2 regions of the Paenibacillus sp. cl130 genome follow, and region 1 is predicted to be linked to the other one. Evidence: predicted binding sites of a transcription regulator. Region 1 holds the regulator's gene; the other holds the start of a gene.

The links. Region 1 encodes CtsR, which represses protease genes until heat stress. Its sites were predicted from a motif close to ATGGTCAATAAAGGTCAAACA; they were not measured.
Region 2: clpP (ATP-dependent Clp endopeptidase proteolytic subunit ClpP) is a predicted target of CtsR. The motif match lies at 2,776-2,796, and genes of this name have one in related genera.

Annotation. Positions count from the first base shown of each region.
Region 1 covers NZ_FOYG01000015.1:46,208-62,814, forward strand. Annotated here, with positions in the region: gene cysS (cysteine--tRNA ligase) at 1-1,376, opposite strand, end outside; gene cysE (serine O-acetyltransferase) at 1,401-2,081, opposite strand; gene gltX (glutamate--tRNA ligase) at 2,570-4,030, opposite strand; gene ispF (2-C-methyl-D-erythritol 2,4-cyclodiphosphate synthase) at 4,070-4,546, opposite strand; gene ispD (2-C-methyl-D-erythritol 4-phosphate cytidylyltransferase) at 4,543-5,241, opposite strand; gene BM358_RS25645 (PIN/TRAM domain-containing protein) at 5,312-6,397, opposite strand; gene pssA (CDP-diacylglycerol--serine O-phosphatidyltransferase) at 6,591-7,337, opposite strand; gene disA (DNA integrity scanning diadenylate cyclase DisA) at 7,392-8,468, opposite strand; gene radA (DNA repair protein RadA) at 8,481-9,854, opposite strand; gene clpC (ATP-dependent protease ATP-binding subunit ClpC) at 10,095-12,539, opposite strand; gene BM358_RS25670 (protein-arginine kinase McsB) at 12,584-13,648, opposite strand; gene BM358_RS25675 (protein-arginine kinase activator protein McsA) at 13,677-14,201, opposite strand; gene BM358_RS25680 (CtsR family transcriptional regulator) at 14,271-14,735, opposite strand; gene eis (GNAT family N-acetyltransferase) at 15,275-16,462, opposite strand.
Region 2 covers NZ_FOYG01000009.1:201,504-218,110, forward strand. Annotated here, with positions in the region: gene pgk (phosphoglycerate kinase) at 1-91, opposite strand, end outside; gene gap (type I glyceraldehyde-3-phosphate dehydrogenase) at 212-1,222, opposite strand; gene BM358_RS22170 (sugar-binding transcriptional regulator) at 1,317-2,354, opposite strand; tRNA gene BM358_RS22175 (tRNA-Arg) at 2,624-2,698, shown strand; gene clpP (ATP-dependent Clp endopeptidase proteolytic subunit ClpP) at 2,909-3,505, shown strand; gene BM358_RS22185 (PdaC/SigV domain-containing protein) at 3,632-4,741, opposite strand; gene BM358_RS22190 (SIMPL domain-containing protein) at 4,981-5,742, opposite strand; gene BM358_RS22195 (HPr family phosphocarrier protein) at 6,015-6,284, opposite strand; gene whiA (DNA-binding protein WhiA) at 6,421-7,365, opposite strand; gene yvcK (gluconeogenesis factor YvcK family protein) at 7,371-8,357, opposite strand; gene rapZ (RNase adapter RapZ) at 8,370-9,269, opposite strand; gene BM358_RS22215 (ROK family glucokinase) at 9,342-10,292, opposite strand; gene trxB (thioredoxin-disulfide reductase) at 10,699-11,652, opposite strand; gene BM358_RS22225 (tetratricopeptide repeat protein) at 11,692-13,461, opposite strand; gene hisJ (histidinol-phosphatase HisJ) at 13,699-14,523, opposite strand; gene hisIE (bifunctional phosphoribosyl-AMP cyclohydrolase/phosphoribosyl-ATP diphosphatase HisIE) at 14,560-15,291, opposite strand; gene hisF (imidazole glycerol phosphate synthase subunit HisF) at 15,288-16,046, opposite strand; gene hisA (1-(5-phosphoribosyl)-5-[(5-phosphoribosylamino)methylideneamino]imidazole-4-carboxamide isomerase) at 16,058-16,607, opposite strand, start outside.

The DNA of each region.
Region 1 (16,607 bases):
GCCGTATCTTCAAGCACAATGCCTTTTGCAGCCAACAGATCGCGAATTTCGTCAGCTCTACCCCAGTTTTTGGTCTTACGAGCTTCGACACGTTCTGCAATTAACTGCTCGATTTCGTCATCCAGCAACTCTTCACTCGGTTCCGAATAAATGCGAAGTACGCTATTCATCGAATGAAAGGTATGCAATACAGCTTGTAGTTCCGCCTGATGTACGACATCTCGCTGCAACAAATGGTTTGCTTCGCTAACCCAATCAAATACAGCAGTAATCGCATCAGGTGTATTGAAATCATCATTCATTTTTTCGCCAAACTGCTGCAAAATTCCGTCGAGCTTCGTTTGCAGTTCCGTCGATACTCCCCCATTACCTTCCAGCGCATTAGCTAAACGATGCTTCACATTGGCAACTGCATTGGCGATCCGCTCGACACTGTTCTCCGCCTGACTCATAGTCTCTTGGTTATAGTTCAACGGATTCCGGTAATGTGTCGACAACATAAAATAACGTAAAGCCTCCGGCTTATGGTGAGCGCGCAAATCTTTAACCAAAATACCATTACCGAGTGATTTCGACATTTTTTCATTATCTATGCGAATATATCCGTTATGCATCCAGTAGCGAGATAAAGGCTTACCCGTAATCACTTCAGATTGTGCGCATTCACATTCATGATGCGGAAATTGCAGATCCTGTCCGCCCCCATGAATATCCAGTGTATCCCCCAAATAATGGCGAGCCATAGCAGAGCATTCGATATGCCAGCCTGGTCGTCCATCTCCCCAAGGGCTCGACCAATGAATTTCACCCGGCTTCGCTGCCTTCCAGAGTACAAAATCCTCGGCATTTTCCTTGCGTTCATCCACATTGATGCGAATTCCGAACTGAAGCTCTTCCAGATTTTGACCTGATAGTTGTCCGTAATCTTTGAACTTTTTGGTCCGATAGAATACATCGCCATCATTTTCATAAGCATAGCCTTTGTCTACCAATTCCTTAATAAAATCAATAATCAGGTCCATACTCTCTGTTACACGAGGGTTCATGCTGGCAGCAGGAACATTCAATCCTGCCAGATCCTCATGGTAGGCAGCAATAAATTTCTCAGCAACTGCCGAAACATCCATATCAAGTTCCCGAGCTTTGCGGATTAGTTTATCATCGACATCCGTAAAATTCACCACATAGTTTACATCATAGCCCAAGTACTCCAGGTAGCTCCGCACCACGTCAAATACAATTACAGGTCGTGCATTGCCAATATGAATGTAATCATACACGGTAGGTCCGCATACATACATTTTAACCTTTCCAGGCTCCAGTGGCACAAAAGGCTCCCGACTCCTCGTCATTGTATTATAAATTTGAAGCGGCATTGTTATGTTCCTCCCTCATGAAAATCATTTTTCTAATTTATTCTCTTGGGTCACCTGATGTTTCTGAGCGGATGGCCCATCCTTCAAATCAGATATTTCTGCACGCAAACGTTCAATTTCCCGTTGAAGTTCTCTCATAGAGTCCACAACCGGATCAGGCAATTGATGACTAAGTCGGTCTGGCCGCCTACCATCCTGTCTGACAACTCGCCCCGGGATGCCCACCACCGTACTGTTTGGTGGGACTTCTTTGAGCACAACCGAGTTGGAGCCAATGTTGGACTGTGCCCCAATCGTAAAAGAGCCCAATATCTTCGCACCAGAGCCGATAACAACATTATTCCCAATGGTCGGATGGCGCTTCCCTTTCTCTTTCCCAGTCCCGCCGAGTGTGACCCCCTGATACAATACGACATCGTCGCCAATCTCACAGGTTTCACCGATGACAACTCCCATGCCATGGTCAATGAACAGCCGATCTCCGATACGAGCGCCAGGATGAATTTCAATGCCTGTCATAAACCTCGATACCTGGGATATAACACGGGCTAGAGTACACCAGTTTCGCAAATAAAACCAATGTGCGATTCGGTGTGCCCAAAGGGCATGAACGCCGGAATACGTAAAAATGACCTCAAGCTTACTCCGGGCGGCCGGATCATTATCCAAAACAGTCTGAATGTCGGATTTGAAATGTCTGAACATGTCGCCCTCCTATTCCCTTCATATCCTTGCCGCATCATCACAACACTTCACGTTCCGCCAATTTTCGCATCCACCAGCACTCTTCGACATTTTTCTATCTATAATGAGTCTGAGTCTGATAAAAAAGAAAAAGCGCCTCCGCAGCCTAAGCTGCAGAGACGCATGAACGTGGTCCCACTCTGCTTCGAACATACCTGCTGCATAAAAAAGCAGAGCAGTTCGTCTTTAGCGTCCTGTAACGGGAACGACTCGGCACGCCCTTGTCACATCAGCATTTGACGCTAATGAGAGTTCGGGCGCACGGCTCCCAGGCGCATTTCCTCCGCAGGTCATCTGGACGGCTCTCAGCCTGGGGTTTCCCCTCGACCGTCCTCTCTGGCAGATGCCCTTATGCAGTGTACTTCTCCTGTTCGCAGCCTTTACACGTAAATATCAATCCGTATCAATGGAGTCATTATAGCGAAAAGACAACAAATTGACAAGAAACATCAGCCTTTAATTTGTGCCTTAAGACGATCCAGTACCTTGTCACGTCCGAGCAAAAAGATAGTTTCATTCAGATCCCGTCCATGAGTTTGGCCTGTAAGAGCCACACGAATCGGCATGAATAGTTGTTTTCCCTTAAAACCGGTTTCCTTTTGAACTTCCTTGATCAGCTTAGCCATTTGTGGAGCTGTAAATTCCTCGCTCGTTTCAACTTTACCTGCAAAAGCTCTAAGTACCTCCGGAACCTGCTCTTCGGCCAATACAGCTGCTGCTTCAGCATCCAGTTCCAGATGTGAACGGAAAAACAACTCAGACAACGCTACAATATCGGCTGCAGAAGTCATCTGTTCCTGGTATAAGCGAACCAGGGCCTTAGCCCAATCCAGTTGTTCCGCAGACAGTTCAGTCGGCAACAGCCCCGCTGCCTGGAGATGTGGAATCGCCATGCTGGCAATTCGCTCAGGATCAGCCTTTTTAATATAGTGATTGTTCAGGTAAGCAAGCTTATTTGTATCAAACACAGCCGGACTTTTGGACAAACGATTAGGATCGAAAATCGAAATCAGTTGTTCCCGATCATAGATCTCTTCTTCGCCTTCCGGGGACCAGCCCAGCAGTGCAATAAAGTTGAATATAGCTTCTGGCAGATAGCCCAACTTGTCATACTGCTCCATGAACTGAATAATGGATTCGTTACGCTTACTGAGCTTTTTGTGATCCTCGCCTACAATCAGCGTCATATGACCGAAGCGTGGCGGCTCCCAGCCAAGAGCTTCAAAGATCATCAACTGCCGCGGTGTATTGGAAACATGGTCTTCGCCCCGTAGTACATGCGATATTTTCATCAAATAATCGTCAACTGCTACAGCGAAGTTATATGTCGGAATACCATCCTTTTTGACGATAACAAAATCGCCGCTTTCCTTGGAATTGAATGTAATTTGACCTTTTACGATATCGTCAAACGTATATTCACGATCTTCCGGTACGCGAAAACGAATACTTGGTACACGGCCCTCTGCTTCAAATGCTTGGCACTGTTCTTCTGTTAGATCACGATGTTTCCCAGAATAGCGTGGTGTCTCCCCACGTGCCGTCTGCTCTTCACGCTCGCGCTCCAGCTCTTCTTCAGTGCAGTAACAACGGTAAGCCAAACCACGGTCCAGCAAATCCTGCCAGTACGTTTTATATATGTCCAAGCGTTCAGTCTGACGATAAGGTCCAAACTCGCCTCCCACGTCTACGCTCTCATCCCAGTCCATACCCAACCATTTCAAATATTTAAGTTGGCTTTCTTCTCCGCCCTCAATATTGCGCTTCACATCTGTGTCTTCGATACGAATAATAAATTTCCCACCTTGATTGCGGGCAAACAAATAATTAAATAATGCCGTTCTGGCATTTCCAATGTGCAGATGCCCTGTAGGGCTTGGTGCATAACGTACACGAACTTCCGTGCTCATATAATCTCCTCCAAATTGAATTACTCAAGATGATAGCATTTACTTGATAAGACAGACAACCGATTGAGCCGCGATTCCTTCACCCCGTCCGGGAAACCCGAGTTGCTCTGTCGTGGTCGCCTTGACGTTCACCTGGGATAGCTCCTCTGCTTCCAGCGCCCGAGCGATGACTTCATTCATCTGCGGAATATACGATGCCATTTTGGGCTTTTGTGCGATAATCGTAGAATCAATATTCCCCAAGCGATATCCTCGCTCTTTAGCTAGTCCCCACACATGCTCCAGTAGCTTAAGACTGTCAGCATCCTTAAATTCTGGGTCGTTATCCGGAAAATGCTTCCCGATGTCTCCCAAGCCAAGCGCGCCCAAGATGGCATCGCTAATGGCATGTAGCAGCACGTCTGCATCGGAATGGCCCAACAAACCTTTTTCATACGGAATGTTTATACCTCCGATGATGCATGGCCTTCCTTCCACCAGCTGGTGGACGTCAAATCCTTGTCCCACTCTGATCACTTGATATCCTCTCCCTCTGTTTTTACCCATAACGCCGCCATATCCAAATCCTCAGGCGTAGTAATTTTGATGTTCTTGTAGCTGCCTTGAACGACAGTAACCGGAATTCCTAGCCGCTCTATCAGCATAGAATCATCTGTTCCCAAGAATCCCGACTGCTCCGCTTCCTCATAGGCTCGCAGCAGATCGGAAAGACGAAAAGTCTGTGGCGTTTGAATACTCCACAGACTTCGGCGATCCGGCGTTGCTGTAATGATACCATCCCCGTTCACTTGCTTGACTGTATCCTTTACAGGTACTGCTGCTACAGAAGCACCAGTACGCTGGGCTGCCTCAAGGCATGAACGTACAAGCTCAGGTTGAATTAGTGGACGCACACCATCATGCACCATCACCCAACCCGCTTGTAAGTGGCGCAGACCGCGATAAACCGAATGCTGGCGTTCACTGCCACCAGCCACCACCCGTACATTTTTACCGATTTTGTATTGATGAATCCAATCTCGGCAGCGTTCCACATCTCCTGTCCCAGTCACCATCACCATTTCATCCACTTCGGGCATAGCTGCGAATATTTCAAGTGTATGTATGAAGATGGGCTTGTCCCGCAAAAGCAGAAATTGCTTGCTCTCCTGCGTCCCCATACGGGAGCCGCGCCCTGCTGCCACAATGACAACTCCTACCCGATTGTTCATTCAAATAACTCCTGCCCTGATCGCACTTGGACGATCCGTATGATAACACATCTACTTCATCATACCGCGTTTATTGAGCTTTTTCCAATAATTTTGGTTTGGCAAAGATCATACGGCCGGCTGAGGTCTGAAGTACACTCGTGACCAGCACCTCCATCAGAGAGCCAATATAGTCACGTCCGCCTTCTACAACAATCATCGTGCCATCATCCAGATAGGCTACACCCTGCCCATGCTCCTTGCCGTCTTTAATAATCTGCACCATAATTTCCTCACCGGGCAATACGACAGGCTTCACTGCATTCGCCAAATCGTTAATATTCAGCACTGATACACCTTGAAGTTCGCATACTTTATTCAGGTTAAAATCATTAGTTACAACTTTACCCTGTAACACCTTTGCCAGCTTAACCAACTTACTGTCGACCTCTGAAATTTCCTCAAAATCACCTTCGTAAATGAGTACATTTACATCCAGTTCTTTTTGGATTTTATTCAAAATATCCAGACCTCGCCGTCCACGATTACGCTTAAGTAAATCTGATGAATCTGCAATATGCTGAAGCTCCTCCAGCACAAATTCAGGAATTACAATTGTTCCTTCAATAAAACCTGTCTTGCAAATATCCGCAATACGCCCATCTATAATGACGCTGGTGTCCAATATTTTATGTTCCTCCAGCTTGCGTTCTTCTACACCCGTTCCCCGACCAAAAAAACCAGAACTCCAAAAGGATGACAGCTCGTCCCGCTTTTCTAGCCCAACCATCAATCCTACATATCCGCATATCACGGTAACAGCCGTCTGGATAAGTTGACCCGGGGCCCCCAACCATGAAAAAAGCGGGTAAACTGCTAAGGAAAGTATCAATCCCACCGCTAAACCAATCACACCTGCCATCATCTCGTTCATCGGAATTCGTACCAAGCCTTCAATGCCCTGCTGCAACCGATTCGCCACGGATGCCCCTGCGAATGAACACCCAGCCATAAATAGCACTGCTCCCGCCATCATCCAAACAATCATTCCTGGTAAAGACCCATCACTCAACCATTGCGGCATCCACGTTACAATGCCTCCTACCCGCTGGTATAACGTATAGCCAAACCATGCTCCGCACAATCCTGTAAAAGTTAAAATAGCCTTTCTCCACATTGAGTCTCTATACCTCCTTTATTTTCTTTTCATATAGTCTGCTATTTATTGGATACATAGCATTTCTCTTACCAGTATGATCCATTTTCATCATAACTAACCCTGTATTTTCACTTTTTATGCATAAAAAAAAGCATTTATCTCCCTGAAATGCTTCAAGGAAATAAATGCTTATTCTTATTCTTGCTTGATACTAACGCTGTGAATGACGATATTGATCGTCCTGTTCTTCCTGACTGGAACGCTCCCGACCACGTCCACGTCTGCGTGACAGCTTACGAATGTTCAGCTTCATGCCATACAATGCATACAGCACCAGCGGTACAAAAATCAGCTTCGACAGCTGGTCAGGGAATTTAACAGCCAACACCACCGCTGCAATTACGACCCATGGAGCAACCCAGATCGCTTTTTTGGGGAGGCCGACCTTTTTAAAATTAGGATATCTCATGGAGCTGACCATCAAATAAGAAACCAGCAACATGGCAATCGACATGTATAACAATGAAATATCGTTATGGAATAAGGATAAAGTGGCTAATACGCCACCTGCTGCCGGAATTGGCAAACCCGTAAAATAACCTGGTACACCAGGACGTACGTTAAATCGAGCCAAACGCAACGCTCCGCACATCGGGAAAATGGCAGTAACCGTCCAAGCGAGAGCCGAATTCGCATCATGAAAAGCAACCATGTACATAATAACTGCGGGAGCAACACCAAAAGATATCATATCTGATAAGGAGTCCAGTTCTTTACCGAATTCGCTTTGGGCATTCAGGACCCGGGCCATCCTTCCATCCAGTCCGTCCAACAACATGGCGACAATAACCATAATAGCGGCAAGACTGTATTTTCCGTCTACAGCCAATAAAATGGCGATCATTCCGAGAAACAAGTTACCTAAGGTACACATGTTCGGAATTGATTTGGTAATCATCTCTTCACCTCAATGTATGAATTGTTCCATTATAATCCTTTCACTGTATTACATTTACATTTGCCTGTCAATGAAAACTTGTTCCTGCAAACGTTTAAGACCTTCTTTAATCGTACGCGCACGAACCTCTCCAATACCATCCACTTCATCCAGTTCTTCTATCGTTGCTGTCATGACATGCGGAAAACGTCCAAACCGCTCCACCAGATTATGAATAATCACATTCGGCAAACGCGGTATCTTGTTCAGTACCCGATAGCCGCGTGCAGCAATATACTCTTCTGATGTCGCAGCTGAAGAAGGGTAGCCTAGTAAACGTACAATATGATTCACATCTAACAATTCGTCGTCCGTAGAACGTTTGAGTCCCAATATAATTTCACGAATCTTCTCGTCGCTATCGTCTTTGGCATAATCCTTATACAGCAACCATGCTTCTTCCTCAATGTTGCTGACAAGCTCTTCCATCTGCATACTAATCAGACGGCCCTCATTTCCGAGCTCGTTAATAAATCGTTTGATCTCCATTTTGATGCGCAGCACCATTTCGATCCGCTGGATGACATTAACGACCTCCGGCATGGTAACCAGCTCTTCAAATTCAGATGCTGTCAAATTCGTAGAGGCTTGCCCCAACACGGATCTATATTTCTCTAACGTCTGAATAGCCTGATTGGCTTTCGTCAAAATAACCCCGATTTCCTTGAGCGCATACCGTAATGTCCCCTGATACAAGGTAATAATATTACGCCGCTGGGAAATAGAAACCACTAGTTTGCCAGTCTGCTTTGCAACTCGTTCTGCTGTCCGGTGCCGAATTCCTGTTTCAATTGAAGAAATGGAGGAGTCCGGAATCAGTTGCGTATTGGCATATAAAATTCGTTTTAAATCCTCGCTCAATATGATTGCGCCGTCCATTTTAGCCAACTCATACAAATAGTTCGGCGAAAAATCACAATTAATGGAGAAACCGCCATCCACCACTTCCATAACTTCTGGGCTATAGCCAACGACCAGAAGAGCACCCGTTTTGGCACGCAAAACGTTTTCCAACCCGTCGCGAAAGGGAGTTCCCGGTGCCACAAGCCGCAGCAAATCGTTCATTTTATCCAGTTGGCTCGCTTCTTTCATTCTCAATGCCCCCTAATCTAATGCGGCTGCCAGTGCATCTGCCACCGTTCCTACTCCTATAATTTGAATCCCTTTCGGATGTGTCCAGCCCTTCAAGCTTTTCTCCGGCATGATCACCCGTTTGAAACCTAGTTTCTCCGCTTCCCGTACTCGCTGTTCTGCTCGGGATACCGCACGCACCTCACCTGTCAGTCCCACCTCGCCAAAAATCACGTCGTACGGCTTGGTAGGAGCATCCCTAAAGCTGGAAGCAATGCTCACAGCTATAGCCAAATCCACCGCCGGTTCATCCAATTTCACGCCTCCAGCTACGTTGAGATAGGCGTCCTGGTTTTGCAAAAACATGCCCATCCGCTTTTCTAGCACGGCTATGATTAATCCCATTCGATGATGATCGACTCCTGTGCCCATTCGGCGCGGAGATGGAAAATGCGTAGCTGCAATCAATGCTTGCAGTTCAACCAATACAGGTCGGGTTCCTTCCATACTGGCTACAACAGTAGAACCCGCTACCCCCAGTGGTCGTTCAGACAGGAATAGTTCAGAAGGATTTGACACCTCACGCAAACCGCTTTCAGCCATTTCAAAAATACCAATTTCATTTGTAGAACCGAAACGGTTTTTAACTGCACGCAAAAGCCGATACGTATGATGACGCTCTCCTTCAAAATAAAGCACACAATCAACCATATGTTCCAACAAACGTGGACCTGCAATGGCCCCTTCCTTGGTCACATGTCCCACCAATACCGTAGCAATACCTAGCCCCTTGGCAATTCGCATAAAGCGTGAAGTACACTCCCGCACCTGAGCCACACTACCTGGTGCACTCGTCACCTCAGGCAAATATACGGTCTGTATCGAGTCGATGACCAAAAATTCCGGCTTCAAGCTGTCCACCGCTTCTTCAATCGTCTCCAAATTCGTCTCACATAATACGTATAGGCTGGGGGACAAGGCACCAAGCCGATCTGCACGTAGTTTCGTTTGACGGACAGATTCCTCACCAGACACGTACAGCACCTTTAAACCAGTTAAAGCCAGCTCATTAGATGTTTGCAGCATAAGCGTAGATTTACCGATTCCCGGATCACCGCCCACCAAAACGAGTGAACCCGGCACCACACCTCCACCAAGTACTCGATTCAATTCGCCAATTCCCGTCAAAATTCGTGTTTCTTTGCCACTCTCCACCTCTATAATAGGGAGTGGCTTGTCTTTTGTGCTATGAGTAAGAAGGGAAGACCCCATTCCTTGAGTTTTTACAACGCTTTCCGTTTCTTCGACCATGGAATTCCATGCCTGGCATCCAGGACATTTTCCGTACCATTTGGGCGATTCATAACCACATTCCGTACAGGAAAATTTAGTTTTCACTTTAGCCATACTTTATTCCTGGGCTCCTTATTGACGACGATAATGTCAAATTTATGTTCATACAGCCCAGAAAGAGCTGTAACAATAAAAGTTTACCATTGAAGCTTGGCGGACGTAAAGCAATATCACAAACTTTCCCAAAGCATTTACCCAACCATTTTACCGTGTTTTATACACAAAAAGGGTGTCTTCGCAATAGCTTTCCAGCCTGCGAGACACCCTTTTCTACTATTTATTTAGTAAACTGCTTTAGGACTTGGCAGATACATTATCCTTTTTCGTTACAGTCAATGCACCATTCTCCTCATCAATGAAGAGAGAGTCACCCTTAGTAATGTTGCCAGTCAACAGTTCCTCGGACAGGCGATCTTCAATATGCTTCTGGATTGCACGACGCAATGGACGCGCACCATACGCTGGATCAAAGCCTTCCTTGGCAAGGAATTTTTTAGCGTTATCTGTCAACTCGAAGTCCACCTCATACTCATTCAGGCGCTTACGCAGCTCCTCAGACATGAGTGACACAATTTCGGCAATATGTTTTTCTTCGAGAGAATGGAAAACGATAATTTCATCAATCCGGTTCAAGAACTCAGGACGGAAGCTTTTCTTCAGTTCATCCATCACTTTGCCCTTCATATTATCGTAATCCGCCCCAGCGTCCACTACAGCTGTAAAACCAAGCGTGGAGTTACGTTTAATCGCCTGTGCACCAACATTAGATGTTAGGATGATGAGTGTGTTACGGAAATCGACGACACGACCTTTGGAATCTGTTAGACGACCATCTTCCAGCACTTGCAGAAGAATATTGAATACTTCTGGGTGTGCTTTTTCAATTTCATCCAGCAACACAACTGAGTATGGCTTACGACGTACCTTCTCAGTCAGCTGACCGCCTTCTTCATATCCAACGTACCCTGGAGGTGCTCCTACCAGACGGGACGTGGAGTGCTTCTCCATATATTCGGACATATCAATACGGATAACCGCATTTTCATCTCCAAACATGGATTCAGCCAAGGCGCGTGCCAATTCTGTTTTACCAACCCCAGTTGGGCCGAGGAAAATAAAGGAACCGATTGGACGCTTCGGATCTTTCAGTCCGGCACGTGCCCGGCGAATCGCCCGGCTTACTGCCTTAACTGCTTCATCCTGTCCAATTACCCGCTCATGCAGCAACTCTTCCATATTCAACAAGCGGTGTGTTTCTTCCTCTTTCAGCTTGCTGACTGGAACACCTGTCCAGATTGCAACGACTTGAGCGATATCCTCTGGTGTAACTTCAGAATCTGTACGACCCTGTTGTTCTTTCCATTGGTTTTTCGTCACGTCTAGCTCTTCACGGATTTTTTGCTCTGTATCACGCAACGCTGCCGCTTTTTCAAACTCCTGACTTTGTACCGCTGAATCCTTTTCCTTACGGATATCTTCCAGACGGTTTTCCAGCTGTTTCAGGTTTGGCGGTACAGTGTAAGAATTCAGCCTTACTTTGGAGCCCGCTTCATCAATAAGGTCAATAGCCTTATCTGGCAGGAAGCGGTCAGTGATATAACGATCTGACAATTTTACAGCCGCTTCAATAGCCTCATCTGTGATCTTTACACGGTGATGAGCTTCGTAACGGTCACGCAGACCATACAAGATTTGAATTGCCTCTTCTGGAGAAGGTTGATCCACTGTAATTGGTTGAAAACGACGCTCCAAAGCAGCATCTTTCTCAATATATTTGCGGTATTCATCGAGCGTGGTCGCACCGATGCATTGCAGCTCGCCACGTGCCAGAGCAGGTTTCAGGATGTTGGATGCATCAATTGCGCCTTCCGCTCCACCAGCACCAATCAGTGTATGCAGCTCATCAATGAACAATACGATATTACCCGCTTGACGAATCTCGTCCATAATTTTTTTCAAACGATCCTCGAATTCACCACGATACTTGGTGCCTGCTACCACAGAACCCATATCCAGCGTCATTACGCGCTTGTCGCGCAACGTTTCAGGAATCTCATTCGCTATGATTTTTTGGGCCAATCCTTCGGCAATCGCCGTTTTACCTACCCCAGGCTCACCGATTAGAACCGGATTGTTCTTTGTACGGCGGCTGAGCACCTGAATTACGCGTTCAATTTCCTTGCTACGCCCAATAACAGGGTCCAGGTTGTTTTCCTTCGCAGATGCCGTCAGATCGCGTGCCAGACTGTCCAGAGTTGGCGTGCTGACATTAGCTGGAGCACCATGATGGCTGGAAACAGCCTCGCTGCTGCCGAGCAATTGAAGCACTTGCTGACGCGCTTTATTCAGACTGATGCCCAGGTTGTTCAGTACACGTGCTGCTACGCCTTCGCCTTCACGAATAAGACCAAGCAAAATATGTTCTGTACCTACATAGGTATGGCCCAGTTTGCGGGCTTCATCCATGGACAGTTCGATGACTTTTTTGGCGCGTGGAGTATAGGCAATGTTCGTCGGTTGCTCTTGACCGCGTCCAATCAGCGTTTCCACTTCATCCTGGATTTTTTCCAGTCCCAGCCCTAAACCGATTAAGGCTTTCGCGGCTATTCCTTCACCTTCACGAATGAGGCCTAGCAAAATGTGCTCTGTGCCAATGTTGTTGTGTCCCAATCGAACAGCTTCTTCCTGAGCCAAAGCAAGCACTTTCTGTGCACGTTCCGTAAATCTTCCAAACATCATATATCCTGCACCTCCACAGTGTGTATTTCAGATCATTCTATATATTAAAGGGTTGTGCCTAATTTTTGCCGGATCAGCTTCGCCCGGTACATATCGCGCTCTTCGGTATTCATTTTATCCCCAAAGCTTTTTTGCAGGAACCCGGGTTGTGTCATCACATTCAGCTCATTCATCGCTGCGGTGGAAGGACGCTCCAAAATCCCTAAATCTACGCCAAGACGTACATCGGATAGCCGCTGTGCAGCCTCCTTGGAATCCAATACTGCTGCATATGACAAAATACCGAATGAACGCATCACCCGATCTGTAATTCGCAGCATAGATTCATTCATTAGCCTTTCTCTGGCAGAACGCTCGTGCTCAATAATTTGTAGCACCACGCCATATAGATTCTCAATAATCTCCGCTTCGGTTTGTCCCAGTGTAATCTGATTAGATACCTGAAACAAATTTCCGACCGCTTCGCTGCCTTCACCGTAAATGCCACGAACTGTAAGACCTACCTGTGAAACAGCAGACAATATACGATTGATTTGATGAGTCATAACTAATGCAGGCAAATGCATCATCACCGAAGCTCTCATACCTGTGCCGACATTCGTCGGACAACTGGTCAGAAAACCTCTCCGATCATCAAATGCATAATCAACATGCGCTTCAAATGCATCATCAATAATCATAGCGCGTTCCCAAGCTTCCCTAACCTGACATCCCGGATATAAGCACTGGATACGCAGATGATCCTCTTCGTTTATCATAACACTAACCGATTCATCATCGCTAATTAAAACAGCACCGTTACGAGATTCGTTTGCCAAATTTGGACTAATCAAATGCTTCTCAACCAGCACCTGCTTGTCGATCTCATCCAACTCGGATATTTTCAGCGTATGGAAAGTACCAAAACCGCCTAAATCATCATACTGAAGGATATCCGTCAAGCGTTGAAGTGCTTCTTCCGACTGCTGATTGGTAGCAAGCATGGGAAAAGGCAGATGCTGCAAGTTACGCGCAATTCTCACCCGGCTGCTAATGACAATCTCCGAATCCGCAGCATCACCACGCATCCAGTCACTTAGCGGCTTCTCCGTAAATCGAATATTGGGCATTACGCATCCCTCCTACTCTTCACAAACTTTACTCTTCAGTCATTTCTTTTTCAAGCTCTCTGATTTGATCCCTAAGCTCAGCAGCTGATTCGAATTCTTCCTGTACAATATGCTGTTGCATCTCTTTTTTCAAATCGTCAATTTGCCGTTTAACCTTCAGTCGGCCTCCAGTGCGAACCGGAACTTTACCAACATGATTCGTACTGCCATGCACACGCTTGAACAGAGGGTCCAGACGACTATCAAAATATTGATAGCACGACGGGCATCCGAAACGTCCCAGCTTACTAAACTGTGCATAGGTCATGCCACAATCCTTGCATTGCAGGTTCTGCGGACCACTGTGGCCTGGAGATTGGCTCTTTGTACTGGAGTCAAAATCCAGCATCCCCGACAACAAGCTATGAATCGAAAAGCCGTTAGGTGTTCCAGGGATCATCTCCCCTTTTTCCTTGGCACACGTCTCACAAATATGAAACTCTGTCTTTTCGCCATTCACAATTTTGGTGAAATGCAAAGTTGCCGGCCGCATATTACATTCTTGGCACAGCATAAAAGCACCTCCTTCAATGTCAGGATTTATACCAATCCCTACATCCAAACGTTAGTCTCTATTCACACACTATTTGGTCGCCAGCAACGAGATCAGCATAGCCTTAAGCAATCTTGCTCGCAGTTGATCACGATAGGGAAGCTTCAGTAATAATGTATCCCTTGATAAAGCAGCCTTCATTAAATTAGCTTCCCTTTTGCTTAAAAAATGGGCTTCCTCTAACTGATAAATCAGACCTTCTGCTGCCGATTGGCTTATTTCCTCCCCGATGCTCTGATGAAGATGTGTATGGATGGCATGCTGTGCAGGCAGCTGAATTCGCTGAATACGAATGTAGCCCCCGCCACCGCGTTTACTTTCCACCACATAGCCTTTTTCCAGCGTAAACCGGGTGCTAATTACATAATTAATTTGCGACGGCACGCAGGAAAAGCGGTCAGCCAGATCATTGCGCTGAATCTCCACTAAACCTTGGGGACTTTCCAGCAATATACTCTTCAAATATTGTTCAATAATATCGGAAACATTGCGCATTTCATCATCCTCCACTAACGGAAACGCAAGTATTCAAGTACATTTCACGCTCCACAGAGTCCGCCGTATATTGAACTTAACCAAACGGTAAAGTCACGAATCTAAGCTGTATTCAGGCTATTGCCTGATCTACATCCATTGGAATTGTACCGTTTTGTCTCTAGTGTGGCCTTTATTTGCGATTAATCATACACTTCTCTTATGTTCATAAGAGTCAGCTCCTAACTATACGCAAATCATTTCGATCCTCATTTACTTCTTTGCTATCAAAATTACCTTATAAGCTAATTCATCAGCATAGTACTTCTACAGAATCACACTAGGCTTAATTGACTTTGACTTTCTTTGACTATATTTATATTATAGCACATTATTCATTTTTGCCAAGGGGTCAATACCATTTTTCGCAATCTAATTATGTTTTATACAATACCATAAAAAAAACTCTTCCCATTACAGAAAGAGTTTTGAAAATTATGATAACCACACAAGTCATGTTCCCTGAAAGATGGAGCCTAAGAAGAACTAAATGGCCTTTATCAGAAAAAATCCAATAAGAACGTTTGTTTTACTGGTATTACACGTTTAAGGGCAGACACAGACTCATTGCTGCCTTCAATACGACCCCATTTATACAGATCATCAGCCTGCTGGTAGCCAAGCATCAGAGTCGTCAGTGACTGAATCCCAAGTTTCAAGTCAGCTACTATGGCGTTTTCAGATGAATAGCTTATATCCACTCTCTCCAAATGGCCTTGTCCTTTCGTCGTAATCGTTAATCTCCATAATCCATCATTCCATGGAGCATACCGATCTGTCAGACTTAAGGTTAAACTTGTTTCCTCTCCAATCTGCTCAAAAGGGTATCTCTTTACAAAAGCAGCTGCATCCACAATACGACCCATAAAATAAGGCACCGTTTCCTGTTGAATTCGTGGATCATCGAGTAAAAATGGCAGATTGTCATCTGCTGGAACGTAATTAAATTTACCTTGGGCTATCATTGAGTCATGATTTGCAAAATAAGTCCATAAAGCCCGACGAGCCGTCTCATTTTCATATACCAACTCATCACAATTCAACTGTTTATCTTCAATTTTGTATAGTGCATATCCCTGAGGATCGCCTGTTTCAGAGTAATATACCGCAGTTCGATAGTTCTCATTTAAAATCCGCTCTTGCCACCATTCCTTATCTCGTACCAGCGTGCCATTATAACGAGATGCATACGCTTGATACACTTGGTCCAGTTCTGAAATATCTTTGACATCGCGTTTGACTGTACCTTCTGTTTTAAGTTTTGTAGGGAATTTATCAATGGGAATGACGTACTTTTTATATTCAATATACGTTTCCCATCCAAATTTACGATAGAAGGCAAAGGAGAATGGATGCAGAAAAGAAAGGCTTTGTCCCGCAGACTTCATTTCTTCAAGCGCATGCGTCAACAAACGTGACACCATGCCTCCGCGACGCTTTTCTGGCCATGTTGCCACACCAGCAATGCCCCCCATATCAAAAACCTGACCGTTTATGTATACCTGTAGGGGTAACAAAGTCAGTTTAGCATTCAAGTCATGTCCGTCGAATATTCCCCATGTTTGCTTTGGTTTGAATTTCTTCTTGGATTTTTCCAGATCCTCCAGGGACATTGTAAACTGAAAAGCATATTGAGATAATTCAATAGCCGCTTCAAATTCCTCACGTTGTAATTGTCTGATCTCCATAACTTCGTCACCTCGCTTGTATACTTGGGCATCCATAAAAAGATTATACACTTAGAGTGTGGCAAAGCCTCTTCCCTCTGTCAACCTTAGAAGCAGGTGGCCATCTAAAAACACATAAAAAAAGGATGATAATCTCATTGAGATT
Region 2 (16,607 bases), on a different contig from region 1:
TTTTACCGTCCTCAACCGGAACGTTAAAATCTACACGAACAAACACCCGTTTTCCATTCAGTTCTATATCACGTACGCTCTTTTTGTTCATCTCCATATTCCTCCGCACCCTTATAATTTTACGAATCAGGAATTCAAGGCACATTTGATATATAAAGAGCGGAAACAATAACCTGTTTCCGCTCTATGATGTTGCTCAATAAGACTGTTCTTATTTAGCCAGTTTTGCGAAGTATTCCAACGTGCGGATCAATTGTGCAGTGTAAGACATTTCATTGTCATACCAAGCTACAGTTTTCACCAGTTGTTTGTCGCCAACAGTCAGAACTTTAGTTTGAGTTGCATCAAACAAAGAACCGAAAGTAAGACCTTTGATGTCGGAAGAAACGATTTGATCTTCAGTGTATCCATAAGTTTCAGGATCGGAAGCTTCTTTCATCGCAGCGTTGATTTCTTCAGCAGTTACGTTTTTCTCCAGAACTGTTACCAGCTCAGTCAGGGAACCTGTAGGTACTGGAACACGTTGAGCCGCGCCATCCAATTTACCTTTCAACTCAGGGATAACCAAACCGATTGCTTTAGCAGCACCAGTTGTGTTAGGAATGATGTTTTCAGCTGCTGCACGAGCACGACGGAAGTCTCCTTTAGCATGTGGAGCATCCAAAGTGTTTTGGTCGCCAGTGTAAGCATGAATTGTAGTCATCAAGCCTTCAACGATACCAAATTTATCTTGCAGTGTTTTAGCCATAGGAGCCAGGCAGTTTGTTGTGCAAGAAGCACCGGAGATTACAGTTTCAGTTCCGTCCAGAATTTCATGGTTTACGTTGTAAACGACAGTTTTCATGTCGCCAGTAGCTGGAGCGGAGATAACAACTTTTTTAGCGCCGCCTTTCAAATGTTTCTCAGCAGCTTCTTTAGTTGTGAAGAAACCTGTACATTCCAGAACGATGTCTACACCCAGGTCTCCCCAAGGCAGTTCTTCAGGGTTGCGGTTAGCCAAAACTTTAACTTCTTTACCGTTTACTTTGAAGAAGCCGTCATGTACTTCTACTTGTCCTTGGAAATTACCTTGTGTTGTATCATATTTCAACAAATGTGCCAACATTTTGGAATCTGTCAAGTCATTGATTGCTACTACTTCAATACCTTCCACGTTTTGAATCCGGCGGAAAGCAAGGCGTCCAATACGTCCGAAACCGTTAATACCAACTTTAACTGTCATGAGTGAGTTCCTCCCAAAGTTCGTTTAGTTTAGTTTTATATATTCAAGACAGACCCGAAAGCCCGTCAAGACAACATTATTCATAAATCCTATATTAATCATTTAAATAACGACTTACAATCTCAACAGCAGCGCCTTCGTCGGTGACTAGAATGTCCTCTTGCCCGAAACGCAGTACCGCATGAATAGCGGCCGCCTTGTTTTTGCCTCCAGCTACACCTAGAACCGTATCGGTACGCCTAATGTCCTCCAATCGGAGTCCAAGCGTCAGCATTCTGTGAACAACGACGCCATCTTCGTTAAAGTAATAACCAAACGATTCGGCTACCGCTCCTTCACTGCTGATCTGGGCAAAGGTTTCGGGATCAAGTTTACGTCTATGTGCCATCGCTATGGCGTTGCCTATCCCGTGAATGATGATACGACTCTCGCGAATCAGGTTCAATATATCCTGAATGTTCGTATCTTCAAGCAAGGAGTTGTAAGCATGATTGCTGAGCAAATCCGGTACATGGAGCAGACGGTATTGAGCGCCTACCTTGCGAGCCATTGTGGAAGCAATTGTGTTGGCCTGCATTTCCATGCTTTCTCCCAAACCCCCGCGTGCCGGTACAAACCACCCACCCTTAAGTGGGCCATTAGAAGGTAGTGCCAGTTGTTCCGCCACGTCGGCAATTGTCGTGCCACCTGTTACAGCGACCACATCCTCGTCGTCCATAACACTCAGCAACGCTTTTGCTCCAGCGCGCCCCAGCTCCTGCTTTGTTAACGGAGAAGCATCCGAATCCCCTGGAACGACAACCACCTTCCTCAAACCATAGGCTTGACGAATCTGGTCCTCCAATTGGGACAGGCCGAACAAGTTGTTCGCAATCGGCTCCAGCTGTTCCAGCAGATCCAGTCCTGCTTTGCTCACCTTCATGCCTACACTCTCAATCTCAATTAGCCCCTGAGCTTTAAGAAGATCGGTTTCGGCGCGCAACACGCGCTCAGTCATGTTCAGTGAAGCTGCCAGTGTTCTGCGTCCAACAACATCGGACAGCATAATCTGATGCAGGATCGTGTACCTTTTTTTCAAAACATCCATGAGGTCGGGCAGAAGCTGCTTCTGTATTTCTAATATCTTTCGCATGCTTTCCACTCCCGCACACTTCTAAGTTCTGTCTCTAATGCTCTATCTCTAACTGGTCTCAAAACGTCCCGGGATAACTTTTTAAGTCCCACGTATATCTTAACCAATATTTGCTCCATATGCAAGTCTATCTGAACCTATATTTCTCAACCATTTATCTGAATATGCGCATTTAATAAAAGCTTGCAATTCACTGCTGTATATCATATAATCATCTTTGTTTCCAATTAGCTGTTTAATTAGTTAGTTGTTTGCATTGAATCAACTATGCGCCCGTGGTCCAACGGATATGACGTAGGCCTCCGGAGCCTGAGATCGAGGTTCGATTCCTCGCGGGCGCGCCATTTTAAATGAACGCTTAGATGCTTCTATATAATGTTTTAACCAATAAGAGCGCTGAGGGCTCTTTTTTTTAATCATTAGTTTGACTTTCTTTGACTTTTTGTTTGAAATTGTTTATCATGTGGTTAATACGGTAACAGTTTATAAATAAGGGACGTGTAATCGGCATGTCCACCAAATCCACTAACGATATTTAAGGGAGGTTTTTTGACGTGAGCTATGTTCCTATGGTAGTAGAACAAAGTAACCGCGGCGAACGCGCCTATGACATTTATTCCAGACTGTTAAAGGATCGCATTATTTTGTTAGGCTCGGACGTCAATGACGTTGTAGCCAACTCTATAATTGCGCAAATGCTGTTTTTGGCTGCCGAAGATCCTGAAAAAGATATTCACTTGTATATTAACAGCCCTGGCGGTTCCATTACAGCTGGCATGGCCATTTTCGATACGATGCAATACATTAAACCTGACGTATCTACGATTTGCGTAGGTATGGCGGCTTCCATGGGCGCGTTTTTGCTGAATGCAGGCGCCAAAGGTAAACGTTTCGCTTTGCCAAACAGTGAAATTATGATTCACCAACCCCTGGGTGGTGCACAAGGCCAGGCAACGGATATCGAAATCCGCGCACGCCGCATTCTGAAAATGCGTGATAAACTGAACCGCATTCTCGCAGATCGCACAGGCCAACCACTGGAGCGCATTGAAAAAGATACAGACCGTGACTACTTCATGTCTGCTGATGATGCCAAGGAATACGGTATTATTGATAAAGTGCTAACTAGCTCCTCTCCAGAAGGTGTATAAGAGAAGAAATTTACCTCTTTCGATAACTGGTAAATGAAAAAGCTGCTCCGGACTTTCTTATCCGGTAGGCAGCTTTTTTGCTTTATTGTTTTTTAGGTTATAGACAATTGGACTTATTTATTTCTACTATTCATTCTGTCCCGCAAAAGGCTTTCCGCCTTGAGGCAGAAATTGACCGAACGAGTAGGTAAACTCCGGAATTCCATACGCGTATGGCGCATAATCATACAAATCAAACACGATTGTTACTCCACTGTTCGTCACATAAAAATTCTGATCTGCCGCCAGCTCTTTAAATTTGCCGAATCCTTCGCCAGCCTGAAGTGCATCGATTTTTTTCTTCAAATCAGCATTGAGGAACTTTTTGTAGTTCGGATTTGCCTTCAATACGTCAGACAATTGCAGCAGTTTACCATCAGCGAGCGAGAACGTATATCCTTTACGTGCCGTCATGCCATGCGCGCCACCCGTATACGAGTAGTCCTGCATAATCACACTCAGAATACCATCTTTGTTATAGGCAATCACAAAATCATTTCCGAACTCATACGGTCTTTCTGTTGTAGCCTCTCCCTCAGCCATCATCTTTTTGCCTGCTGCCAATATACCTTCTGCATGCTTTTTAAGCACATTGTTAATGGCCTGTTGAGCCTCAGAATTCAGCTGGCTACCGCTGATTTGCGGGTACTTAATTTTGTAGGACACCTTCGCACTACTCGAAGCTGGAAGTGTTTGAGACGCAATTGTAATCGGATTTAGCTGGCTTTTACTCAGCGTTACTGTTTTCTGAGCTGCATTCCATTGAGCATCTATGCCCAGATAGTCTTTCAGCAAACTCATAGGAATATATAGCTTCCCAGCGATCTGTTTGGCATCCATACTACGTGTATTGATTCCATTGACGTTGACGTAGGCATCCGAGGAAGAAGCCATAATGTAAAGTTTATTGTACCCGCTACCTACGGTATATGTCGCTGTTTTCGCATCATAGCTTACTGGAATCCCCAAGCTGTCGCGCAGTGCGGCCACCGGAATCATTGTACTCCCGTTCACTTGCACACCTTTAGCGGGCAACGTTTTACCATTCCATTGGATGGTGATTCCTGGTTGCTGTGTTGTCGCTTGCTGCTGTTTCGTCGATGCTGCCTGGATATAGGAAACGGGAACAGCTGTGACTCCTGCGAAAATCCCTGCCGCCAGCAGTGCTGAACCCCATTTTTTTGCATGCTTACTCATATTAAATATTCCTCCTGTTAATGATCTGTATTGTCTATGTGTGATAACTACTTTTATTATTATATCTATACCCTATTGTATGTAGTTTACAATCTGTACACTCTCCGATTTCAATATGTACACCTAATAACCCTTAGCTATGACAGACTCATTACAAAAAGGTTTCGGTATACAAAAAAAGCCAGCAAGCCAGCCTGCACATGATGCTGGCCGCTTGTGGCTTCGTTTGATGATCTATATTAGTTCATTTCGTATTGAGCCGACACCTGAACTTTCACTGTTACTTGCCCCGATTGTATCTCTGTCCCGCCACCTGCTACGTCCAAGAGCGATTTTGACATGGCATTTTCACGTTGTGTAAAGATTTGTGCTTCTCCGCCATCTACCGTCACACTCACAAGAGCACCTAACCCGCGTTTGGCTGCCTTAGCTACAGCACTGGCTTTAGATTGTGCGCTTCCCAATGCCTTAGTAATGGCTTCTTCTTCATAAGTCGAAGGATTTTCCACGGAAAAACGTACATTATCTACGTTATTGGCTCCGGACTTGGTCGCCTCATCCAACAACTGACCGATTTTATCCAAATCGCGGTATTTGACGGAAAGTGTATGGTTGGCAGTGTAGCCTTTGAGCTTCTGCCCTTCTTTTTCGTTATAGGTGTAGTTAGGCTGTACATAAAACTGGCTGGTCTGAATGTCATCTGCACTAATGCTCCACTTTTCTTTCAGCAGTTGTGTAACCTTGTTCAATTTTGTAGCATTGGCTTTTTGAGCAGCGGCTGCCGTATTCCCTTCCGATTGTACACCGATAGAGAGATAAGCAATATCGGGCTTCGCCAATACTTCCCCGCTTCCAGTCACATTAATTACACCGTTTACCGTCGAAGCTGTTGACGCAGCATAAGCACGATCTGCCCCCGTCCATAATCCTCCTGCTACTCCCCCTGCCATTAATGCTCCTGCGAGAACTGCCGTGGCTACTGTTTTTGTCCAAAGTCTCATTGAATTCAACCTCTTTCTTGAAAATGTTTGTACCTTCCAGACGGAAAAGACGGAAAAAGGTTGCAGCCAAGCGTACAAATTTCCGAAACAGAGCATGACCACGGGGATTTTAATTATTTATAGTTTGAACTTAATACGGTGTCTATATTCAACAAATCCATCCATAAAACAGTTAACGGAGGAGTTTTCGAAGACTTTTTTCTGGATACAAAAAAAGCCCCAAAGGGGCTTTTCACTAAGAGCATACACCATATCACAAAGCAAATCTTTGTTTATTGATTTTCCAGCTCTACCTTACTAACCAGACTTACTAAAGCGTTTACAGCCTGTTCGGCGTCCGCACCTTCAGCACTAATATTGATTTCAGTACCTGTACTGATGGCAAGACTCATAATACCCATGATGCTCTTGGCATTAACCTTTTTGTCTTCTTTTTCCACAAAAATCTCAGATGAATATTTATTCGCTTCCTGTACGAACAACGCAGCAGGTCTGGCGTGCAGTCCTGTTTTCAAGCGTACGACTACCGGATGTTTTGACATGTCAGCTTACCCCCTCATCAAATAAATCTGGACACTACTTACTCCATTTTATTTATCACATTATAACATTAACCCGGGACAGACACTAGAAAAAAAACTAAAAAAACCGGGGCTGAAAGCCCCACGGACATTCTTTTTACGGAATCAGGCCATTTTCGCCCCTGATTTTGTCAGCCATCTCATCAATTTTGCGAAGCCGATGATTTACACCCGATTTACTCACGACCCCTTTGAGCATTTCCCCGACTTCTTTTAAATTCAAATCGGGATGAGCGAGTCGAATTTCTGCCACTTCACGCAGTTTATCCGGCAAGGTCTCCAAACCAACTTCCCTCTCCAGCAACTTAATATTCTCAATTTGCCGGACAGCAGCTCCGATCGTCTTGTTCAAATTAGCCGTTTCACAATTGACAATGCGATTTACGGAATTGCGCATATCGCGCATAATGCGTACATCTTCAAATTTGAACAAGGCTTGATGCGCCCCAATGATGCTAAGCAGCTCAATGATCTTCTCGCCTTCCTTGATGTAGAGAATAAAACCTTTTTTTCGCTCAATACAGCGAGCATTTAGGTGAAACTCATTCGCAAGATCAACGAGTGCCTGACAATGCTCCTCATACATCGAAGAAATTTCAAGGTGGTAAGACGATCCTTCAGGATTGTTGACAGAGCCACCTGCCATAAAGGCGCCCCGCAAATAAGCCCTCTTACAACAGTTTTTCCGAACGATATCCCGATTAATCCCGTCAGTGAACAAGAAACCTTCTGAAACGATATAAAGATCCTTTAACAGCTGTTGCACACCATTGGGAATACGGACAATGTACACATTATTTTTTTTCAAGCGCATTTTTTTCCGTACAAGCAGTTCGATATGAAGTTGAAAATGCTTCTTGATCAAGGAGTAAATCCGCCTTGCAATCGCGGCATTTTCTGTGGACACGTCCAATATCACCCTTTTATTCGACAGTTGTACGGATCCGAGCATACGTATGAGCGCAGATAGTTCCGCTTTCTCACAGCAGGACTGGCTTTCAATCATCGTAAGCTCTTTTTTCGTTTGTGCCGCAAAGGACAAGGGACTCACCTCCTTCTTAATATCCAGTTTTGTACCAATTGGTAAATATGCTGGCTCAATTTGTCGGCATCATGCCGTAGATACGTACGGAACAGAACTAATGTATCTGCCACCACTTTATATCCCCGATCGGTCAGCTCGCCCATGTCTACTTGAACTGGCTTAGCGCCCTGCTCGGCATACATTTCCTGTACTTGGGGTGGAATTTCTCCGTTATTTACAATGACATAGTCGAAGAGATGATGCCCTACATGCTCAAAAATAGCTTGCAGGTGATCTCCTACCGTATAGCCATCGGTTTCTCCAGGCTGGGTCATAACGTTACAGACAAATATTTTGATAGCGTCTGATTTTACTACAGCTTCAGCGAGTTTAGGTACAAGCAGATTCGGTAATATGCTGGTATATAGACTGCCGGGGCCAATCAAAATCGCATCAGCCTCATTAATGGCCTCTACAGCCTCAGGCAACGGCTCCACGTGAGTCGGTTCAAGAAAGACGCGTTTGATTCGTCCGCCCGCTTCCGGGATCTTGGACTCTCCGGTAATCACCGTGCCATCCTCCATTTCGGCACTTAGCACAACGCCTTCCTCAGCTGCCGGCAGCACGCGTCCCCGGACAGCAAATACACGGCTAAGCTCACGCACCGCCGTTACAAAATCTCCCGATATATCGGTCATCGCTGCTAAAATCAGATTACCCAGGCTGTGGCCTGACAATCCTGATCCCGCACCGAAACGGTATTTCAGCATATCTGACATCACTGGTTCCACGTCAGCCAAGGCAGTCAGCACATTGCGAATATCCCCTGGAGGGGGCATCTGCAGCTCACTGCGCAAAATCCCGGAGCTTCCGCCATCGTCAGCGACTGTAACAATAGCCGTAATATCTAGCGGCTTTTGCTTTAAGCCCCGCAGCATGACGGACAAGCCGGTTCCGCCGCCCATAACAACAATACGTGGGCGCTCCCGTTGTGATCCGGTCTCTTTCATGATTTCACCTCATTAATGCCGGTCCCGATCAGCATCCCGATGCGAAACAGAAACAGATTCTGTCTCGCTGGCACCCAGCATTTTTCCTAAATACTCCGATATTGCAACAGAACGATGCTTACCGCCAGTACAGCCAATGCCGATAATGACCTGGCTTTTGCCTTCTTTGCGATATTGCGGAATCAAAAAGTGTAACATATCCAGCAACTTGGTCAAGAATGCCTGAGTCTCGGGCCATTTCATGACATAATCATATACATCGCTATCCTGTCCCGTGTGGGGACGTAGTTGGTCCACATAGTGGGGATTAGGCAGGAAGCGCACATCGAATATAAGATCGGCATCAATGGGAATACCATACTTGAAGCCAAAAGAAGTAATGTTCACGGAAAGCATACTGCTCTCCAGATGAGAAAATCGTGAAATAATCCTCGCCTTTAAGGTTGCAGGCTTCATCACACTTGTATCAATAACCTGTGTAGCCGAGCTTTTTAATTCTTCCAACATCTTGCGCTCCAACCGAATCCCATCCAAAGGCATGCCGTCTGGAGCCAGCGGATGACGTCTACGGCTTTCCTTATACCGCTGTACGAGAACGCCATCATTCGCATTTAAGAATAAAATTTCACAATGAATCGTAAAATGATCTTTAATATAATTCAACGATTCAGACAAGGCGGTGAAAAATTCTCGTCCGCGTAAATCAATTACGAGTGCCACCTTGCCTATTTTACCGTTAGACTGCTCAATCAACTCGGCAAATTTGGGAATCAGTACAGGAGGCAAATTATCAACGCAGAAGAAGCCCAAGTCTTCCAGGCTCTGAACCGCAATGGTCTTCCCTGCGCCTGACATCCCCGTAATAATAATGAGCGTTGCCCACGGCGCAGCATTTTTTAGGTTATCTGTCATATGGACTTCCCTCTCCTTTTGCTTCTTCGCTCTATGCCAGTACCCGTATTATCAGTAACCTGTGGATCAGGATCAGGAACGTAGCAACAAACCAGCTGCCCCTACGATACCTGCGTCATTGCCCAGCACAGCTGGAACAATCGATACCCCTTTTTGAAGGGGCTCAGGTGCCAGTTTGGTGTACACGCGACGCATCTCTTCAAACAAAAAGTCGCCTGCTTTGGAAACACCGCCACCTATGATAAACAACTCTGGATTAAGCACAGCGGCAACTGCTGCCATAGATTTCCCCAAATAGAAAGCAGCACGGTTCACGATACGCAGAGCGACTTCATCCCCGGCTTTAGCAGCATCAAATACTTCCTTGGCAGCAATTTGATCTTCCAGCGCCAGAGAGGTCCGGTCGCCACGTTCCACAGCGTCCTTGGCCATACGAATGATGCCTGTTGCGGAAGATACAGTTTCCAAGCAACCCATTTTGCCGCATCCACACTGAATAGCCTCCAGATCAGGTACGACACTGATATGGCCAATTTCTCCGGCCATGCCCGAAGAACCTTGGTATATTTTACCGTTTATAATAATGCCGCCACCTACTCCTGTTCCCAGGGTATAGCATACGCAGTTTTCTATGCCTTTGCCTGCACCAGCCCAAGCCTCACCCAGCGCAGCAACATTCGCATCGTTGTCTATTTTCACAGGCTTGCCAATCCGGTTCTCTAGGAGCGCACGGATCGGTACGTCACGAAAGCCAATATTAGGAGCGAGGACAATAATACCATCACGAACATTCGTAAAACCTGCAACGCCTGCACCGACACCCTTTAGTTGATCCCACTCATAAGGAGATTGCTCAACAATATGCCGCACATATTTTTCGATATTACCGATGACAACGTCTACACCTTTATCGGTTTCGGTTGGTCCCTCATATGTGTGCAAAAGCTGTCCGTTTTCATTACAAATGCCGACTTTAATCGCGGTACCGCCCAAATCGACACCTACATAGATACTTTCAGACATGTTCCAAGCCACCTTTATGTTTACTTAAAAACCTGGTATGAAATATACGCTTACAATTCCTACTTCATAATAGTAATCCTACGTTCCAACTATAATTGAAGCCCCCGTTACGGTCAAGGACACTTCCTTGTTGAAAAGTGTACGATTAGCGGAATTTTTAACCTCATGCACCCATAAGAAAAACGTCTATTGACGTACTTTCAAGGAAGCCAGACCACGCTTAACGGAAATTTTTCTTGCGATTATAGATTGTTCAGCTCCGCTGAAAACTTATAAATTCTATAATCATAAAAAGGAGAAAGCCTGTGCAAACGCAGCAGGCTTTCTCTTCCTGAACAAAAGATGCGGCATAACAGAGGTTTCCTTCGCTCTCCCGTTAGCCTTTTTGTGTACCATAGACACGCTTTTATTGATCCAGTGTTTCGCTCCAGTCGTGAACAGCACTGCCTTCGAGATACTTCTCGCAGTCCATAGCCGCCATACAGCCCGTTCCCGCAGCCGTAATAGCTTGACGGTAACGGTTATCCTGTACGTCCCCACAGGCAAAAACTCCGGGGATGTTCGTTTCCGTTGTGCCTGGCTTTACTACAATATAGCCGTGTTCATCGGTATGAATTTGTCCGTTCAGGAAACCTGTGTTCGGTGTATGCCCGATGGCTACGAACACGCCATCTACCTCAATCAGCTCATCCTGATTGGTCTCATTATTGTGTACCTTCAAACCTTTTAAGCCTGCTTCTCCCGTCACAACTTCAAGAGGAGTCCGGTTTAATGCCCAATGTACTTTTTCGTTCTCACGCGCACGATCTTGCATAATTTTGGATGCCCGCAACTCATCGCGACGATGGACCAAGGTTACACTGGAAGCAAAACGGGTCAAGAAGCTCGCTTCCTCCATGGCTGAATCGCCACCGCCAACCACGACAATCTTTTTCCCGCGGAAAAAGAAGCCATCGCAAGTTGCGCACGTGCTGACTCCGCGACCTACATTGTCCTGCTCACCCGGAATGCCTAGATATTTGGCGGACGCACCTGTAGCAATAATGACCGACTCCGCCTCAATGATACCTTTACCCTCTACCTTCACTTTAAAAGGGCGTTTACTGAAATCTACTTCCTCTACCCATCCGGAAGTAAATTCAGCGCCAAAACGTTCAGCCTGCTTGCGCATATTATCCATCAGTTCAGGCCCGAGGATACCTTGCTCAAAACCCGGGAAATTTTCAATTTCGGTCGTTGTAGTAAGCTGCCCACCGGGCTGCATCCCTTCAATGATCAGCGGATTCATGTTAGCGCGTGCCAAATAAATAGCCGCTGTGTAGCCTGCAGGACCTGTACCAATAATTATGGATTTATACATACGTTTGTTGCCTCCTTTAAGTGATGTTTGGAGCAGGTCTCAGACCTGCTTTTTAAACGTGGAGAGCGGCTGCTTCAGCTTCTGTTTGATACCACACACGCTGTCAATCTGGCGTGCATAGCGGCTTACGGTCGATACGGAAATACCATAACGATCGGCTACTTCCTGATAGGTGACTGAATGATGATGCATTTTGGCTGTCAAATATTCCAGCGCCGCTGCCCATCCCTCAGTATGCTGAACCATCGGAACTTCCGGGGCGAGCCGATCCAAATACTCCAGCCAAAGCGATTTCAAATCGTGCTGCATGGCCGGATCTGATGGCTTGCTCATGACGGTCAGTACCTTATCCAGCACTGCCTGCCATTGTGGATCGACTGGGGAAGCAGATACATCACCTTCAATTGTATGCGGATCGTTCTCAACCTCCGACTGATCAGAATGTTCCGTTTCCGGGTACATTTTCTGCTCACCCTGCTCCGCCAGCTCTTGCAATACTTGCAAGGCACGACGTTTCAGCTCATCCTCCTGGTCCGGGTCTTCTACGAAGGACTCCAGTGCCTGACGCACCTCATCATCACCGATCAGGCTTAACGCCTGAATGACCTGAAGCTGAGTCGCCCGGTCCCCGTGGCGCAAGGCCCAGAAGAAGGATGATCGGATTAGCGGGTCCTTCTTCATGCTGTCAGGCACCTGGTCAGCACCAAACTTCTCCCACATGCGGAATTGCTCCTCAAACGGGAGATGATAATGATAGCTGAGCACTTGCAGCGGTGTACCCTCCTGCTGGAGTTCCTCCAGTCGGGACAGGAAAAACCGCGGAACTTCCGAGGAAGCATCCTGCTTTTGCAAATGACTCCACAACCGCCGAGCTTCCGCATATCTTCCCGTATTGCTGGCAGCTACCGCCGTGTAATGGTACAAAGAAGCGTCCGCATTGTTCTCTCCATCGCCATGAAGCAACCTGCGGAAATGTCTGTAGGCCTCCTCGTGGCGTCCGAGAATCCCCATAGTGGTCGCCAGCTTGAATACCTGCTCCTCCTGAAACGGTATAGTAACCGCCAAAGTCTGCACCAGACGATCCAATTCCGGGCCGCCGCCCTCGTGCTGATAAAAGATCGCCAAGTTGCACAATGCGTGTAAATTACCCGGCTCATCTTCCAGCACTTGAATAATGGTAGCCTTAGCATTTTGGAACAATCCCATGTAGTAATACGCCAGCGCCAGATTATTCCGCGCAGCGAACATATCCGGTTGTTCCTCTGAAATTTGCTTGAGCAACTGGGCTGCCTGAGCAAATTTCCCCTCCTCCAGCAGGACACGAGCCTGATCATGCTCTACTACTCCCTGCCGGGCCTTAATGCGGTTCAGCTTCGTTGGACGGTCCAGCTCATAATAGAGCAGCTCCATCATTTCCTCCGCTTCATCAAGAAACTGGCCTTCTTCGTCCTCCTCCAGGTACGTGACCAATGCTTTCTCCGCTTCTTCAAACTGCTCCATATTAGCGTAATTATTCGCCATATAGAAATAACACTCTGTCATCGACGAGTCTACGTCACTTAGAACAGAGGACAGGATCTCATTCGAACCTGCATAATCCCCCATCTCTGATAATATACCCGCCATATTGCAATGATTCACCGGATTATCCGGTTCATATTCAACGGCTTTGCGAAAATATTTCAATGCCTTGTCATAATGATTGCGATCAAGCGAGCGCACAGCTTTCTCAAAAAAGAAAGATGCGTCGAAACGCAAAGCAATAATTTTAGGGCTAGGTTCCGATACTCGCAGATGTTTCCCTTTCATAAATAACCAAGGCACCTCCTTTAAAAGTAACTGGCATGTTCATACCCTTCAGTATACCACAACTTCAAAACGACTTGACAGTCGATCCTACCTCATTCCAAAAAACGGATATATGCTCGTATACCGATAGATATAGATACAAGAATACGCTAAATAGCCGAGCGCTTTTTCCCTGTATAAATAGGGAGCGTTCGGCTAGCCACTGGATATGATACTTAGACCCAATAAACGTAATAATTAAAGCGTCAGCGGCACCAGCGAGCGCTCGCGATGCTGAAATACGGCAAGCTCGCGATAGCCGACTTCATATAGAAGCGCGCGTGCCTTCTCCAAGTGCTCGGACAGCTTCGCCGGATCATGAGCATCCGATCCTACGGTCAGCGGGATGCCTAGCGTAAAAGCTTCTTCCAGCATGCGGCGGCTCGGGAACATCTCGGCACAGGGCTTCGAAAGCCCTGATGCATTCAGTTCCATCGCCCGACCGCTACGGGCAACGGCTGAGAGTGCGGAGCGCTCCAGTTCACGCAGCTCCTCCATTTCCTCCGGCTTCGGATGATAGCCGAAGCGCTTAATGACATCCAGATGACCCATGATGTCATACAAACCGGTAGCTGCCGCCTTAGAAACCGCATCATAATATGTGCGGTACACCTCAAGCACATTTTTGCCTTCCCAATGGTGTACCTGACGGAAGTCCGTGACATCCCATTCACCGAGAAAGTGGACGGAACCAATCACATAATCCCAGGGATACGCGGTGATGATGTCTTCGATTTCTCGTTCCCAGCCCTCGATGTAGTCGCCTTCCAAGCCAACACGAATATCAATTTGTCCTTTAAAACGTTCCTTCAGTTCCAAACATTCTTCCACGTAGCGGGGCAGCTCCTCCATAGGCATCGCCATTTCCGGGTAATAGTCAGCCGGTTTTACATGCAGTAGTGGCATGTGATCGGACAAGCCGAGCTGATCCAGACCCAGCCGAATTCCCTGCTGTACATACTCTTCCAGACTCCCTATGGCATGCCCGCAGCGGGCGTGATGCGTATGATAGTCGATTTTCATGCGACCCTCCCCCTTTCAACACTACAACAAACCGTACTAATCACGACGAGGACGTTCATGACGGCGATTCAGCTCAGCCAGCACGTCATCGAGCGGTAGCTTGCGCTCCTGCAACAGCACCAGCAGGTGATAAATCAAATCGCTGACCTCCAGGCGCAGTTCGTCATTATCTTTATTTTTGGCGGCAATGATTGTCTCGGATGCTTCCTCGCCAACCTTTTTCAAGATTTTATCTACACCTTTATCAAAAAGATAAGTCGTATAGGCCCCTTCAGGACGTGTCTCTTCGCGCTCCTTAATAATCGCCTCCAGCTGGGCAAGCACCTCAAAGCGGTCTGCTGAAGCATTGGAAACATCATTTACCAGCGTGTGGTCTCCTGCATTTCCTGCAACAGGTGCTACAGCCGTTCCTGGCGCGGAAATATCACGAAAAAAGCAGCTCGTTGCTCCTGTATGACAGGCAGGACCACTCGGAATGACACGTACCAACAGGGCATCACCGTCACAATCCAGCTGGATGGAGGTGATTTTTTGCGTATTCCCCGAAGTAGCCCCCTTATGCCACAGCTCCTGTCTGGAACGAGACCAGAACCAGGTCTCTCCCGACTCCAAAGATAGTTTCAGCGACTCGCGGTTCATATAGGCCAGCGTCAGCACCTGAAGCGTAGCATCATCCTGCACAATCGCCGAGACAAGACCTGCCTCATTCCAGCGGACATTATCCAATATCTGCTCCAGAGATAGCTGTTGGTTCAATTCGTTGCTCATCGTATCTCCACTCCTCTGCGCTTCAAATCCCGTTTTAGCTCAGGGATTCCTATTTCTTTATAGTGAAAAATCGTTGCTGCTAATCCAGCATCCGCTTTGCCCGCCGTAAACACGTCATAGAAATGCTCCTGTTTGCCTGCTCCGCCAGAAGCGATAACTGGAATCCCGACGGTATCCGACACCGCGGAAGTCAGTGGCAGGTCAAAGCCGTCCTTGGTTCCGTCCGCATTCATGCTGGTCAGCAGAATCTCACCGGCTCCCAACTGCTCAGCTTCCTTGGCCCAGGCCAAGGCGCGGATACCAGATGGCGTGCGGCCTCCGTGCGTATACACTTCCCACTCGCCCCACGCCTCGTTGTACTTGGCATCAATGGCAACAACGATACATTGTGAGCCAAAGCTGCGCGCACCCTCCGCAATCAGCTGAGGGTTACGGACAGCCGCCGTATTTACGCCTATTTTATCAGCTCCGGCACGCAAAATGCGTTTCATATCATCGACATGAGATATCCCGCCACCTACGGTGAAAGGAATGGCAATTTCCCCGGCTGTCTGACGAACTACTTCTTCCATGGTGGCACGCCCTTCAACTGAAGCAGAAATATCCAGAAATACGATTTCGTCCGCCCCTTCCCGGTCATAAAGCGCCGCCAATTCCACCGGATCGCCTGCATCGCGTAAGTTCACAAAATTAACGCCCTTAACCACCCTGCCATCCTTTACATCCAAGCAGGGAATAATACGTTTAGCCAGCATGCCTACTCCCCCTATGCCTTTGCTACAGCTTGTACGGCGACCTGTAAATCAATGCTGCCTGTATACAATGCCTTACCCACAATAGCACCGCCTACACCCTCTTTCGCATAGGTGCTCAGCGTGATTAGATCGTCCATCTTGCTGACACCGCCGGAAGCGATCACGGTTCGTCCACTGCTTTTCGCAAGCGCTACGATTGCCTCCACATTCGGGCCTTGCATCATTCCGTCGCGGGAAATGTCTGTGAAAATGAACGTTTCCGCTCCCTTGGAGGCCAACTCAGCAGCCAATTCGTCCGCTCGAACCTCCGAGGTTTCAAGCCATCCGCGCGTGGCCACATAGCCATTACGTGCATCCAGACCAATGGCGATCCGATCACCGTAGGTACCCAATACCGCTTCCGTAAAAGCACGATCCTCAATCGCTGCCGTGCCCAAGATCACACGGCTCACGCCCAGCGACAACAGCCGCTCCACATGTTCTCGTGTACGCAAGCCGCCACCCACTTGTACAGGCACTTGCACCGCAGAAGCGATGCGCCCAATGAGTTCATCGTTCACC